DNA from 2 places in the Flexivirga sp. YIM B11880 genome. Region 1 is predicted to be linked to the other one. Evidence: riboswitches for the same ligand, from Rfam matches in the RefSeq annotation. Region 1 holds a riboswitch; the other holds the start of a gene.
What was found. Region 1 has a riboswitch for thiamine pyrophosphate ahead of tenA (thiaminase II). Riboswitches for the same ligand answer to the same signal wherever they lie in the genome.

Region 1 (7,337 bases):
CCCGAGATCGGTGAGCGCTATCCGGGTGACCCCGCGCGAATGCGCGCCGAGGAGGACTTCCGCATCGAGGGCGGTGAGACCCACCGCGAGCTGACCGAGCGGGTGAAGGCCGCCCGCGAGCGGGCCGTCGCCCGTGGTGGCACCGTGATCGTCGCGACGCACCGGATGCCGATCCTCGTCGTCCTGCGTTCGCTGCTGGGGCTGAGCTTGGGGCACGCCTGGCTGATCGCCGCCGACCCGGCCTCGTTGACCGAGATCGACGTGTATGGCGACGGCTCGGCGAGCGTCGCCTACACCAACGACACCCACCACCTGCGCTGAGATTTTTGCTCCGATTCCTCGCAAGACAAGCGGCGGATGGCAACGAACGAGTTCGTTGCGACCCGCCGCTTGTTTGGGTCGTCGTCTCCGCGGCGTCGGGTTGTCGTGCGGCCGGCACTGTTCGGCGTGTTGCGTGCGGAAGTCGGGATGGTCGCGGGTGTGCCGGTTGTGACGCTCGACCGGCGTGGCGGTGGCGTCGACAGGTTGTGGGAAGCTACCGACGTGAGTCGTATCGGACACGATGACAACTGGTCACCGGACACCATCGCGGTGCGAGGCGGTCTGGCGCGCAGCGGCTTCGAGGAGACGTCCGAGGCGCTCTATCTGACATCGGGTTTCGTCTACCAGTCGGCGCAGGACGCCGAGGCGGCGTTCACCGGCGAGGTCGACCGCTTCGTCTACAGCCGCTACGGCAACCCCACCGTCGCGGTCTTCGAGGAGCGACTGCGGCAGCTGGAGGGCGCGGAGGCGTGCTATGCCACGGGGTCCGGCATGGGGGCGGTCTTCACCGCACTCGCCGCACTGCTCGGCGCTGGTGACCGGGTCGTCGCAGCCCGCGGACTGTTCGGGTCGTGCTTCGTGATCCTCGACGAGATCCTGCCGCGGTGGGGTGTCGAGACCGTGTTCGTCGACGGACCGGACAACGAACAGTGGGCGGCTGCGCTCGCCGAGCCGACGGCTGCCGTGTTCTTCGAGACGCCCAGCAACCCGATGCAGGAGCTGGTCGACATCGAGTTCGTCGCCCGGCACGCGCACGCGGCGGGGGCGAAGGTCGTGGTCGACAACGTCTTCGGCACCCCCGTTTTCTCGGCGCCGCTGCAGCACGGCGCGGACATCGTGGTCTACTCGGCAACCAAGCACATCGACGGTCAGGGCCGGGTGCTCGGCGGCGCCATCCTCGGTCCCGACGACTACATCCACGGCCCGGTCGAGAACCTGCTGCGGCACACCGGTCCGTCGATGTCGCCGTTCAACGCGTGGTTGCTGACCAAGGGGCTGGAGACGCTCCGGCTGCGTGTGGAGGCGCAGGCGCGGGCGGCGCTGCAGCTGGCCGACGCGCTGCAGAAGCACCCCGCCATCCGGCAGGTCCGGTATCCGTTCCTGGAGTCGCACGCCCAGTACGAGCTCGCCCAGCGGCAGATGACCGGTGGCGGCACTGTCGTGACCTTCGAGCTCGACGGCGGTAAGGACGACGCCTTCGCGTTCATGAACTCCCTTGAGATCATCGACATCTCGAACAACCTCGGCGATTCCAAGTCGCTCATCACGCACCCGGCGACGACGACCCATCGCCGGATGGGAGCTGAGGCGCGCGCCGCTGTCGGCATCACCGACGGTGTGCTGCGCCTGTCGGTCGGCCTGGAGGACCGCGACGACCTGGTGCGGGACGTCATCCGCGCGCTGGGCTGACCCTTCGGCACGGCGTGGCGCCGGCAGGGGCTACGGTGGTGCCGACAACCCGCGGGAGCTCGGACGGACCGGGCTGAGAGGGCGACCAATCTGTCGCCGACCGCTACGACCTGAGCCGGACAATGCCGGCGGAGGAAGGGATTCGCGATGTCTGTGGCGTCGTCATACAGCTGGTGGCCGGTGCTGGGAGCACCGATGGAGGACGGTCTGAAGAGGGTGCTCGCGCACGAGTTCCTCCAGGGCCTGGCTGACGGGACTCTCCCACGAGAAGCGTTCGGGTACTTCATCATTCAGGACACGCTCTATCTCGCCGACTACGCCAGGGCGCTGTCGTTGCTCGCCGCCAAGGCTCCGACCGAAGCGGCGCCGACGCTGGCGGCACATGCAGGCGCCGCCGTCGCGACCGAGCTGGAGCTGCACCCGGCCCTGCTCGCCGAGGCGGGACTCGACCCGGGCCGGCCGCGTACGGCGCCGAGGTCGCCTGCGACCACGGCCTACACCAGCTACCTGCTGAGCGTGTGCAGCCAGCGGCCGTTCCACGAGGGACTCGCAGCGGTGCTGCCGTGCTACTGGATCTACGAGCAGGTCGGGCAGGCGCTGCAGCGCGACAGCTCCAGTGACCCGGTGTATGCGCGGTGGATCGAGGCGTATGCCGCCCCCGGGTTCGCGCAGAGCGTCGCCGAGATGCTCGAGGTGGTCGACGGCGTCACCAGCCGGCTGTCCGATGCGGCAGTCGCCGAGATGGCCGCGCACATCGGCACGACGACACGGTACGAGTGGATGTTCTGGGACGCGGCAGTGCGAGGGGAGCAGTGGCCGTGGTGACCGCGACGGACCTCGGCGGGCTGCTGGCGGCGGTGCGTGACCGTGGGCCGCTGGTGCAGTGCATCACCAACTCGGTGGTCACCGGCTTCACCGCGAACACGCTGCTCGCGCTGGGCGCCGCGCCCGCGATGGTCGACAATCTCGAAGAGGCAACGGTTTTCGCCGGTGTCGCCGATGCCGTGCTGATCAACGTAGGCACCCTGACGCCCGCGCTGGGCGAGACGATGGTCGCTACGGCGCGCGCGGCCGGTGCTGCCGGGACGCCCTGGGTGCTCGATCCGGTCGCCGTCGGTGGACTGCCGCTGCGGGACCGCGTCGCGGCAGAGCTGGTGCCGTTGCGGCCCACGGTGATTCGCGGCAACGCCTCGGAGATCATCAGCCTGTCCGGAGCCGACGGCGGCGGCCGGGGAGTGGACAGCACCGTCGCCACCGAACAGGCCGTGGACGCGGCGCGGTCCTTGTGCGACCGCACTGGGGGTGCGGTCGCGGTGAGCGGGCCGACCGATCACATCGTGTCCGCCGACGGCGTGCTGACGCTGTCCAACGGTGACCCGATGATGACGCGGGTCACCGGGGTGGGGTGTGCGCTCGGTGCGATCACGGCGGCGTTTGCTGCCTGCGGACCGCCGGCGGAGGCCGCGTTCGCGGCCACCGCCGTGTGGACGATCGCCGCCGAGATCGCCATCGAGAAGTCTGCCGGTCCGGGCACTTTCGCGGTCGAGCTGCTGGATGCGCTCTACGGCCTGAGACCGGCTCAGCTGGAGCGCATTCGATGACCGCCATCGGCGCCGACCGCCTCCGCCTGTACCTCGTGACCGACCGCGCCCTCTGCGGAGAGCGCGGTGTCGTCGAGACGGTGCGGCAGGCGCTCGCGGGCGGGGTGACGATCGTGCAGCTGCGCGACCACCACGCCACGACACGTGAACTGCTCGATACGGCAAGGCAATTGCGGCAGGTGACTGCGGCGTTCGGCGTGCCGTTCGTCGTGGACGACCGGCTCGACGTCGCGCTCGCGGTCGGTGCCGACGGTGTGCACCTCGGCCAGTCAGACCTGCACCCGGTCGATGCGCGTCGCATCGCCGGGCCGGACCTGGTCATCGGGCACTCGGTGTCGTCGGTCGCCGAGGTAGTGGCGATCGGGGATTGGCCGGCCGGCACCGTCGACCACCTCGGTGTCGGGCCGGTGCACGCCACGCCGACCAAACCGAACGCCGCGGCACCGCTGGGTATCGACGGCGTGCGCGAGGTGGTGGCCGCCACCGCGCTGCCGACGGTCGCGATCGGCGGGATCACGTCGGCCGAGGTCGCGTCCCTGCGTGCTGCCGGAGCGGACGGCGTCGCAGTCGTTTCGGCGATCTGCGCGGCGGCCGATCCCACTGCGGCGGCTCAGCAACTGCTCGACGCGGAGGGCGTGCGATGACGTCATACATCCCGACCGTGGTGACGATCGCCGGCACCGACCCGAGCGGCGGAGCGGGCATCAGCGCCGACCTGAAGACGTTCTCCGCGCTGGGCGCCTTCGGGACCGCGGTGGTCACCGCCGTCGTCACCCAGAACACCCAGGGCGTCGCCGCGATCCACCAGCTCGACGGTGCGACGGTCGCCGGGCAGCTGACCAACCTGCTGGACGACGTGCGGGTCGACGCGATCAAGATCGGCATGCTCGGCACCGCCGAGGTGATCGAGGCGGTCGCCGGGGTGTTGCGCGAGCGGGCGCCCGCGCCGGTCGTGCTGGATCCGGTGATGGTTGCCAAGAGCGGGCACCGGCTGCTGGCGCCCGACGCGGTGGATGCGTTGCGCGGCAAGCTGATCCCGTTGGTCGACCTGATCACCCCGAACCTCCCGGAGGCGGCCGACCTGCTGGGCGCTGCCGAGGCGCGGACCGTCTGCGACATGGCCCGTCAAGCCAATGCGCTGGCCGGACTGGCCGGCGGTGTGCTGCTCAAGGGCGGCCACCTCGAGGGACCGGACAGCACCGACCTGCTGGTCGTCGACGGCCGGGTCACCGAACTGGACGCGCCGCGGGTCGCGACGCGGAACACGCACGGCACCGGCTGCACCCTGTCCGCCGCCATCGCGGCGCTGCGCCCCCAGCGGGAGTCGTGGGTGGCGGCGGTGCGGGACGCCAAGACGTATCTCACCGGCGCGTTGGGTGCGGCGGACGAGCTCTCCATCGGCAGCGGGCACGGCCCGGTCCATCACTTCTGGCGGATGGGGCCCGATCAGACCTGAGCCAGCGCCGCGGTGGCGGCGACAACCGTGACGACTGCGACGAGCGCACTCTGAACTGTGAAGCGGACCAACGGAATCGAGAGTTGGGCGCGTTTGCAGCGGCCGAGCCAGAGGAGGGTCGCGAGCGACCCCCAGACGGTGACGATCGGGCCCGCGTTGACGCCGACGAGCAGCGCCATCAGCCGGTGCGCCGAGTTGCTGGCCGCTCCTTCGGCGGCCAGATAGGCGGGTAGGTTGTTGACCAGGTTGGCGCCGACACCGCCGGCCGAGGCGACCCGCAGCAGAGCGATGAACGAGTCACCGGTGCCGACCAGGTTCGCGATCAGCGTGTCCAGGCCGTGGGAACGCAGGTAGTCCACGGCGGCGAACAACACCGTGACCGCAACGACCATCAGCCACGGAACGGCGACAGTGCGAAGCGCCGGCCGGTCTCGAATCGCCAGGGTTGTGAGGAGGATTGCGGCCCCGATCGCAGCTGGTATGGCGGGAGTGACGCCGCTGACGAACGCCGGACCGAGCAGCACACACACCGCGGCCGCGACCCGGAACAGGACGGGATCGGTCGGCGCCGGCGTCGCGGGTGCGGCATACCGGCCGCTGAGTTGCCGCCGGTGCAGCACCGCGATGACGACGGCGGTGCTGGCCATGGCGGTCAGGGCCGGAGCCCAGGCGACGCGCAGGTATGCCGCGAACCCGCCGAACCGGTCGAACTCGTGCAGGGCCAGCAGGTTGCTCAGATTGGAGACCGGCAGCAGCAGTGAGGCGGTGTTCGCCAGCCAGACGGTCGTGAACGCGAACGGCAGCGGCGGCAGCTGGGCCTGGCGGGCGGTGGTGATGACGACCGGCGTCAACAGCACCGCGGTCGTGTCAAGGCTGAGCACCGTCGTCGATACGCACGAGAGGACGACGACGACGATCCACAGGACGAAGGTGCGGCCGCGCGCGAGTCGTGCAGCCCAGTGCCCTGCCACGTCGAAAACCATTGCGCGGTCGGCCACTTCGGCGACCACGGTGATGCACACGAGGAAAGCGAGGACGGGTCCGATCCGGTCGACCAGGTTCGTCATGGTGCTGTCACGGCCAGCTCCCACGGCGTGCCGGCGCGACGCGGTTCGTGCAACTCCACGGCGAAGGCGGCACCGACGACGTCCCGCAACGCCTGCGGAGTGCGCGGGCTCGCACCGGCCTGCGCGAGATGGCGGGTGACCAGGCCCCGGGTGTGTTTGGCGTTGTGCGTCGCTCCCGGCACGTGGATGCGAACCCACCGTCGGGCGGTTGCGCCGGTCGGTGTCCACGCCGCCGCGTAGGTGCTGGACCGGCAGTCGACGACTACCCCGTTGCCGGCGAATTCGCTGAGCGGCGTGACGAGTTCGCCGCGCCAGTGCGCCGCGAGCGGTCCCACACCTGGCAGGTTGGTGCCCATGGAGAGCCGGTATGCCGGGACCCTGTCCGCGAGCCGCAGCGCGCCGAACAGCGCGGACTGCACGACGATCCAGCGCCGGGCACGGCGCAGCGCCGGCCCGTCGAGGCTCGGGAGGTCGAGCGCGTCATACAGGACGCCGGTGTAGAGGTGCTCGACCGGACCGGCCGGTGCGGTGCGCAGCTGCCGGTTGCGCGCGATCTCGCCGGTCAGACTGTGCCCGACACCGAGGACGTCCACGGCGTCCGGTCGCTCGCTCACCTCGGCGAGGACGTCGATCAGCTTCTCGCGTGCGGCGGTGAGCTGGGGGAACGACAGGGAGTCGAGATCGAGCGGTTTCCCGCGGTGCCGTGGGGTCTTGGTCTCGGACGGCGGCAGGAGGATCAGCACGCGGGGAAGGCTACTTCCCTATGGTGGGCGCATGGATCTTCGGCTCGTCATACCGCATGTTCGTCCCGCTGAGGGTGCGGACGCCGGACCGCTGGAGCGTGCCTTCGCCGCGCTGCGAGAACAGATGGGCCTGACCCTGGACTATCCGGCCGATGCGCTCGCCGAGGCCGAGCAGGCGGCCACCGGCGTGCGGTTGCCGGACCGTGACGAGACGGCCGTGCCGTTCTTCACCATCGACCCGGTCGGGTCGATGGACCTGGATCAGGCGATGTTCCTGGACCGGGTCAACGGCGGCTATCGCGTCCGCTACGCGATCGCCGACGTCCCGGCATACGTCACGCCCGGTGGGGCGCTCGACGCGGAGACCCGGCGGCGCGGCCAGACGATGTATCTACCGGACGTGCGAGTCCCGTTGCACCCGAAGGTGCTCAGCGAAGCTGCCGCCAGCCTGCTCGAGGGGCAGGTCCGGCCGGCTTTCGTGTGGGACATCACGCTGTCCGCCGCGGGGGAGGCGACCTCCTGCGAGGTCTACCGCGCCCGGGTCAGGAGCGTCGCCCGGCTCGACTACGACACGGTGCAGCAGCAGCTCGACGACGGGTCCGCCAGTGAGGACCTGCAGCTGCTGAAGGAGATCGGTGAGCTGCGAATCGGCTTGGAAGCCAAGCGTGGAGGAGCCAACCTGCCGATGCCCGAGCAGGAGGTCACCAAGGGGGAGGACGGCAACTACCACCTGACCTTC
Region 2 (7,337 bases), on a different contig from region 1:
CAGGGATGCCGGTGATCACGTCCGTCTCGTTCAAGAGTTCCGAGCTGGACGGCGCCGGCTACTCCACCAACGGCCACCTCATGGTGCTGGTCGGCTTCACCGCCGACGGCGACCCGGTGATGAACGACCCCGCGTCGCACCTGATCCCGGACGACAAGCAGGTACGCGTCACCTACCAGCGCGAGCAGTTCGAGAACGTCTGGGTACCGCACAGCGGTGGGACGGTCTACGTCAACCACCCGGCGTCCGTCCGGCTGCCACGGCCCCCGCGCGAGGCCAACTGGTAAGCCCCTCAGGCCGACTGCAGCGCCAGCGGAAGCACGATCGTCACCAGCAGCGCCACGACCACGATCGCCGTGTCGCTGCGCCGCCAGGTCGACGGCATCGCCCAGGTGCGGTGCCGTGCGGTGGCGAAGCCCCGTGAGTCCATTGCGAGCGACAGCTGGGTGGCACCGCGCATGGCGGTGACGAGCAGCCCGAAGGTGAGAGGCGCCACCGACGCCGCGCGGGCGAGCGGGTCGCGGGACGGGCCGAAGCCGCGGATCCGGCGGGTGCGCTGCAGTTGACCCCAGGTGTCGCCGAGCTGGTCGAAACGGGTCAGCGATGCGGTGAACGCACCGACGAATCGCGCTGGCAATCGGAGGTTCTGGGCGAGCGCGTCACCGAATCGTGCGGGGTCGATGAACGCTGCCACGATCACGCCCGGTATGGCGAGCACGAGGATCTTGCCGCCGGCGATCGTCGCGGCGCCGGTGTCGTGCCCGCCGAGCAGCCAGCTGGACCACCAGAGCGAGACGGCCGCGAATCCCACCGCCACGAGACGCCACAGCAGCCGTCGCCAGCTGGGCACGAACAACACGGCCAGCATGACGTAGGCCGCCACGACCACGACCGCGGTCGATGCGGCACGCACGAAGAACGAACCGAGGACAGCGGTGAGACCGAAGCACAGCAGCGCGAGCGGATTCGCCTGGAACATGACGCTTTTCATGCCACTCGTCCGTTCTCGAGACGAACGATCGACGAGGAGTGCGCGGTCAGCGAGTCGTCATGGGTGGCGACGCCGACGGTGGCGCCGGCGTCGCGCGCGGCGGTGGCCCAGCCGGCGACGGCTGCCCAGGTATGACGGTCCTGGCCCACCGTCGGCTCGTCGAGCAGCACCACGCCGGGTCGGTGCGCCAGCGCTGCCAGGACCGCGAGCCGCCGCTGTTCACCGCCGGAAAGATGGTGTGGGTTGGCGGCAGACAGCTGATCCAGCCGCATGAGTTCGAGGAGGTCGTCGACCGCCACGGTACGACCGAGTCGGGTTGCGGTGCAGGCCACTTCGTCACGCACCGTGCTGCGCAGGAAGCCATGCTCCGGGTTCTGCGGTACGAACCCGGCGACAGCGGCCAGATCTCTGGACCGACGGCGGTGCAGCGGTGGTGTCGCGCCCTGGATGACGCCGGCACTGGGCTGCAGGACGCCGGCGAAGGCGGCCAGGAGGGTCGACTTCCCGGCGCCGGAGGGGCCGACCAGCGCGGTGAGTTCGCCGTCCCCGAGGCGGGCGTTCACCTCGGTGAGAGCGGTATGACGCCTCGTGCCCTGCAAAGTCCGCAGGGTCAGCTCGACGCTCAGCGCATCGGCCTTCAAGGTCGGAGCCGGGCAGACCGGTGTCACCCAGGACGGATCGAGCGAGATCGGTTGCGGGTCGGGCGCTTCCGGCATCCAGACGCCGGCGCGGAGCATTCGTTCGTGGTGCTCGGTGACGAATGCTGCGGGGGTGGTGTCGGCGATGATCTGCCCGCGCTCCAGCACGACCACCCGGTCACAGTCCGGGAGCCACGGGCCGATCCGGTGCTCCACGATGACCGTCGTTGCGCCGGTCGTGCGCGCGGCGTCGAGCACGCAGCGTCGCACCTGGTCGGCCGTCTCGTCGTCCAGCATCGAGGTCGGTTCGTCGAGCAGCAGCAGGCCGGGCCGGATCGCGAGCACACCGGCCAGCGCGACACGCTGCAACTCGCCGCCGGAGAGCGCGGAGATGGGCCGACTGACGTCATACGACAATCCGACCTGGGCGAGGCCGTCGCGCACGCGTCGCCAGATCTCGTCGCGGGGGACCGCCAGATTCTCCGGGCCGAACGCGACCTCGCGCCCGATCGTCGTGGCCACTACCGCATCGGCTGGGTTCTGCAGCAGCAATCCACACGCGCCGTCGACCTCGACCGAGCCGCGCTGCTCCCCGGGCACGGCCTCCCCGAGCAGCCCGGCGAGCGCGCGCAACACGGTCGATTTGCCCGCCCCGCTCCCGCCGGCGAGCAGGGTGATCTCGCCGGGGGCGAAGCTCAGGTCGAGGTCACTGATGACCTCCTCGCGCCGCCCCAGCGGGCGCCAGCCGAAGCCGCGGAGTGCGCTCACACCGCGTGGCGGGCGTGGTGCTCACGACCCGCGCCGAAAGCGTCCAGCACACCGGTGCCGGCGAGGGCCCGCACCAGCAGCCAGCCGAGCACGCCGGCCAGCACGGCGCCGGAGAGCATCGTGCAGCCGAGGTAGGCCAGCTTGTAGTTCCAGGTCCAGGCGGCGTAGTAGGCGTGCCACTCGTAGAAGATCTCGAAGGCCGCGGCGAGTGCTCCGCCGAGCGCCGCCACGACGACGCCGAAACGCTTGTAGAGGACCAGCGCCAGGACGACCTCGACGCCGAGGCCCTGCAGCAGGCCGGAGATCATCGTGCTGGATCCCCACTGGTTGCCGATCAGCATCTCGACGACCGAGCCGATGAACTCGGCGGCCAGCGCGGCGCCGGGCTTGCGCACGATCAGTCCGCCGAGCACGCCCCCGATCAGCCACGGGCCGGAAAGCAGCCCGAGCAACGGCGGGGCGGTGAAGAGGGCGAGTGTGCTGATGCCGTTCCACGCCTGGTCCCAGGCCCAGAAGATGACGCCGGACGCAACGCCCAGCGTTGCCACCGTCACCAGGTCGATGGTGCGGTAGCGGAGCAAAGAAGCGATGGGCGCCCGTTCGCCGGGCGCGCTGACAGTAGCCATGATGACTCCCTTCGCCGGTGCTAACCGGAGCAGGTTCAAGGGTCTGCGGCGGGGGGCCGCACTCTCAGCGCCGAAGCGCTCCCCTGTCGGTGATGTTGTCCTTCCACGGTAGCAGTCCTTTTCGAGGCAACCGACCGGCAGCCGCGTGCGTCCTGCCAGAGGTTCCATCTACCGACGCGTAGACTCGATCGACGCGTACCCGACGAAAGGCGCCAACGACGTGGGATTGCTCGAGACCATCTCGTCACCCGAGGACCTGCGGCGGCTGCCCGCCGATCGCCTCGACGAGCTGGCGGTGGAGATCCGGGAGTTCCTCGTGGATTCGGTGTCCCGCACCGGCGGACATCTCGGTCCCAACCTGGGGGTCGTGGAGCTCACCATCGCGCTGCACCGGGTCTTCGAGTCGCCCAAGGACGCAATCGTTTTCGACACCGGCCACCAGTCCTACGTGCACAAGCTGGTGACCGGACGGCACGACTTCTCCAAGTTGAAGAAGCAGGGCGGGCTGTCGGGTTACCCGTCCCGCGCGGAGTCCGAGCACGACATCGTGGAGAGTTCGCATGCGTCGTCGTCGCTGTCCTGGGCGGAGGGCATCGCCAAGGCACGGGTGCTGTCGGGGGAGCCTCATCGTCATACCGTCGCGGTCATCGGGGACGGCGCGCTCACCGGCGGTATGTCGTGGGAGGCGATCAACAACATCGCGGTCGAGCGCGACCTGCCGCTGGTGATCGTGGTCAACGACAACGAGCGCAGTTACGCCCCGACGATCGGCGGACTTGCCGACCACTTGGCCGCGTTGCGCACCACCCGCCACTACGAGCGGATGCTCGACTGGGGCAAGACGACGATCAAGGGCACGCCGGTCGTCGGCGACATCGTCTACGAGACGCTGCACGGCGTGAAGCGGGGCATCAAGGACATCGTCTATCCGCAGCAGGGCATGTTCGAGGATCTCGGGATCAAGTATGTCGGGCCGGTCGACGGCCACGACGAGCCCGCGGTCGAGCAGGCGCTCCGGCGGGCGCGCGCCTTCGGCGGCCCCTGCATCGTGCACGTGATCACCGAGAAGGGCCGCGGTTACCAACCGGCTCTGGACGACGAGGCCGACCGGATGCACGGCATCGGCAAGATCAACCCCGAGACCGGGCTTCCTTTCGAGGTGGCCGGGCGCATCTGGACCGACGAGTTCAGCGACGAGATGGTCCGGTTGGGGGCCGAACGGCCGGACCTGGTCGCGATCACCGCGGCGATGATGATCCCGGTCGGTCTCGACAAGTTCGCCGAGGCCTACCCCGAGCGGGTGATCGACGTGGGCATCGCCGAGCAGCACGCGGTCACCATGGCGTCAGGGCTGGCGTACGGCGGGATGCACCCGGTGGTGGCGGTCTATGCGACGTTCCTCAACCGGGCGTTCGACCAGATGCTGATGGACGCCGGACTGCACCACGCCGGAGTGACTTTCGTGCTCGACCGGGCCGGTGTCACGGGTTCGGACGGCCCGTCGCACAACGGCATGTGGGACATGTCCATCTGCTCGATCGTGCCGGGTCTGCGGCTCGCCGCGCCGCGTGACGGTGAGCAGGTGAAGACGCAGCTGCGCGAGGCGGTTTGGGTCGACGATGCGCCGACCGTGATCCGCTTCCCGAAGGGCGATGTGGCCGAGCCGCTGGCCGCCGTGCGGGTCGACGGTTCGATCGACGTGCTGCACGACGCTTCCGATCCGGAGGTGCTGATCGTCGGCGTCGGAGCCATGTGCCCGACCGCGCTGCAGGTCGCCGAAAAGCTGGAAGCTCAAGGTCATTCGGCGCTTGTCGTCGACCCGCGATGGGTCCTGCCCGTGTCGGACGACGTCGTGCGGCTTGCCCGCTCGGTCCGACACGTGGTGGTCATCGAGGACAACCTGGTCACCTCGGGCATCGGGGTGGCGGTCGCCCACGCGCTGTCCGCCGCCGAGGTGTCCGCCCGGGTGCACACCTTCGGCATACCGAAGGAATATCTGGAGCACGCGTCGCGCGGGCAGGTGCTCGAGGCGATCGGGTTGACGCCGGACGTCATCGGCACGCAACTGATCGCGCGGCTGTCGTCGCACCCGTGACCTCTTCCTCAACCTCGCAGCTCTGGCAGAGCGATGCGTGGCGCCAGGACGCGACGCGGTGGATCGACGAGTCGCTCGAACGGCGGGGCCTGTCCCGTGTGCCGGTGACCCCGCGCCAGCCACGGGTGCGTGCGTGGTCGACCCAACTCGTGGTGGACACCTCCGCCGGACGGGCGTGGTTCAAGGCGTGCTCACCGAGCACCTCGCCGGAGCCCGCGATCTACCGGCTGCTGACCCGGATCGCGCCGGATCGGCTGCCGCCGGTGTGGGCCTCGGACGAGGAACGCGGTTGGCTGCTGATGCCCGACCAGGGGCCGGAGCTGCGAGAGGTGGCCGACGCCGGCTCCATCGTCGGCCTGTGGTCCGGTGTGCTGCGCCGCTATGCACGGCTGCAGCGTGCGTCGGCCGAGGTCGCCGAGGAGCTGGTCGCGGCCGGCGTCCCGCGGTGGGAGCCGCACACATTGGTCACGCAGTGGCTGGCGGACCGGGGCCGGCAGTGGCCCGGCACCGAAGGTCCGCTGCGAGCGGCAGCTGATCGGCTGGACGCATCCGGGCTGCCGAGCACGATCGAGCACAACGACCTGCACGCCGGCAACGTCTTCTGCGCCGACGGGTCGGCGAGCGCGGTGCACGACGCCCGGTTCTTCGACTGGGGCGACGCGTATGTCGGAAACCCCTTGTGTTGCTTGATGATCGCCTTGGCCGGACCGACCTTCCACTTCGGCCTGCCGGTCGATCCCGACCGCGACGCCCGGCTGGTGCGAGCCTATGCGTCGGTGTGGTCGGACGTGGCGCCGAGCAGCCGGCTGCTGCCGCTGCTCCCCGATGCGAAGGTCATTGCCTCCCTCGCCCGGATCTTCGCCATGGAGCGAGCACTCGAGCACGCCACCCATGCTGAGCGCGCCGAGTGGTCGCCGCGGGTGATCGATCCGACGGTCCGGCAGGTGCTTGAAGCGACCGGGGTCGCGCGGCCGAGTGACGGTCCAAACCCTGTGTGACGCTGCACACCGCGATTGGCGGTCGCACGCTGATTGACGGCGCAGCTGCGGGGTCAGCCGCTGGTTCGGCCGTCAGTCATGGCGCGAGGTGTGACGAGAATTCGAGCCAGGCGAATGCTGACAGGTCTTCTGGCGTCAGCCTGTCCTCCGTCGCGACCGATGCGTCGGGGAGGAACTTCACGATGGTTCCCGTACGGTGTGCGTCCGGCGACGCGTGCGGACGCCGCAACTCATCTTCCGGTATGCCGTGCCGATAGGTCTGAGACCAAGCGGCGCCTGAACGCCAGTTCTCATGGATGAGAACGCGACTCAGCGCCGCAACAACTGATATCCCTCGGCGAGGAAGACCATCGGGGAGTCGTGGGGGACTGGTGGAGTCGAAGAATCGCAGGTCCCGCGTCGCCATGACAGGCTTACGAACCGGACGCCCCGCGGCATCGAGGCGGGTGTCGGTCCCCCGGCCATCGTCACGGACGGAGATCCATCCGTTCGGGGTAACGTGCACCCACGCCCTTCCGACACGACCCAGCGCCTCGGCCTCGTCATTTGCGTAGGCAAGCACTTCGAGGATTAGATGCCGGATTCCACCTGCGCCATAGCTGTGCGAGTGTCGACGAATGTTGTGCAGATGGACAGCATCCACTGCTTGCGACCAGTCATGTGTAGTCACTGTCCACGAGGTCGGCTCCGTCACTGATCCAGCCTAATTGCCCTGGCTGGCGCCCGACGGCCGCTCGAGGAGCCAGATCAGGTCGATGAATCGGCGTTCATGGCTGGACTTGGTGGGTGGCGGTTGTCCCGGTGGTCGTGGCGGGTGACTGACTGCGGTCAGGCCGGCCGTGCACGTGATGACGGCCGTCGCGTCACCGGTGACCTCGCGATCCGGGTGTTCTTTCGTGTAATTGCAGCGTTCGCACAGGCCTTCCGCGTTGCGTTCGCTGGTCTGGCCACCCTCGGCATGCGACTGAATGTGATCGGTATGCCGAATCGGGGCACCGCAGAACGGAGTGCGGCACACCTGGTCGCGGAATGCGATCAGCTGGGCGAGTAGTCCCCGATAGGCGCGAGCACGGGACTCCATGCCGATCAGGTCCCCGGTGCCCGGATAGCTGAAGAGTCGCCGCACGCGCACTCGGCCGCGGCCTTCTTGGGTGTCTGCCCGTTGGACCCACTCGCGCGCCAGGTCCGCGGGCACGGGTCCGTAGTCGGGCACGTGCGCAG

Region 2: linked by a shared signal. The riboswitch ahead of ACN8HC_RS06675 (ECF transporter S component) and the one ahead of tenA (thiaminase II) in region 1 are both predicted to bind thiamine pyrophosphate.

The regions. Positions count from the first base shown of each region.
Region 1 is NZ_JBMAMH010000009.1:73,284-80,620, reverse strand. Features, by position in the region: gene ACN8HC_RS13820 (bifunctional RNase H/acid phosphatase) at 1-321, shown strand, start outside; gene ACN8HC_RS13815 (O-succinylhomoserine sulfhydrylase) at 544-1,731, shown strand; TPP riboswitch at 1,773-1,885, shown strand; gene tenA (thiaminase II) at 1,879-2,556, shown strand; gene thiM (hydroxyethylthiazole kinase) at 2,553-3,332, shown strand; gene thiE (thiamine phosphate synthase) at 3,329-3,976, shown strand; gene thiD (bifunctional hydroxymethylpyrimidine kinase/phosphomethylpyrimidine kinase) at 3,973-4,788, shown strand; gene ACN8HC_RS13790 (SLC13 family permease) at 4,779-5,855, opposite strand; gene ACN8HC_RS13785 (YaaA family protein) at 5,852-6,598, opposite strand; gene ACN8HC_RS13780 (RNB domain-containing ribonuclease) at 6,630-7,337, shown strand, end outside.
Region 2 is NZ_JBMAMH010000003.1:129,481-136,817, reverse strand. Features, by position in the region: gene ACN8HC_RS06690 (C39 family peptidase) at 1-287, shown strand, start outside; gene ACN8HC_RS06685 (energy-coupling factor transporter transmembrane component T) at 293-991, opposite strand; gene ACN8HC_RS06680 (ABC transporter ATP-binding protein) at 988-2,397, opposite strand; gene ACN8HC_RS06675 (ECF transporter S component) at 2,394-3,023, opposite strand; TPP riboswitch at 3,013-3,118, opposite strand; gene dxs (1-deoxy-D-xylulose-5-phosphate synthase) at 3,244-5,118, shown strand; gene ACN8HC_RS06665 (aminoglycoside phosphotransferase family protein) at 5,115-6,116, shown strand; gene ACN8HC_RS06660 (HNH endonuclease) at 6,820-7,337, opposite strand, start outside.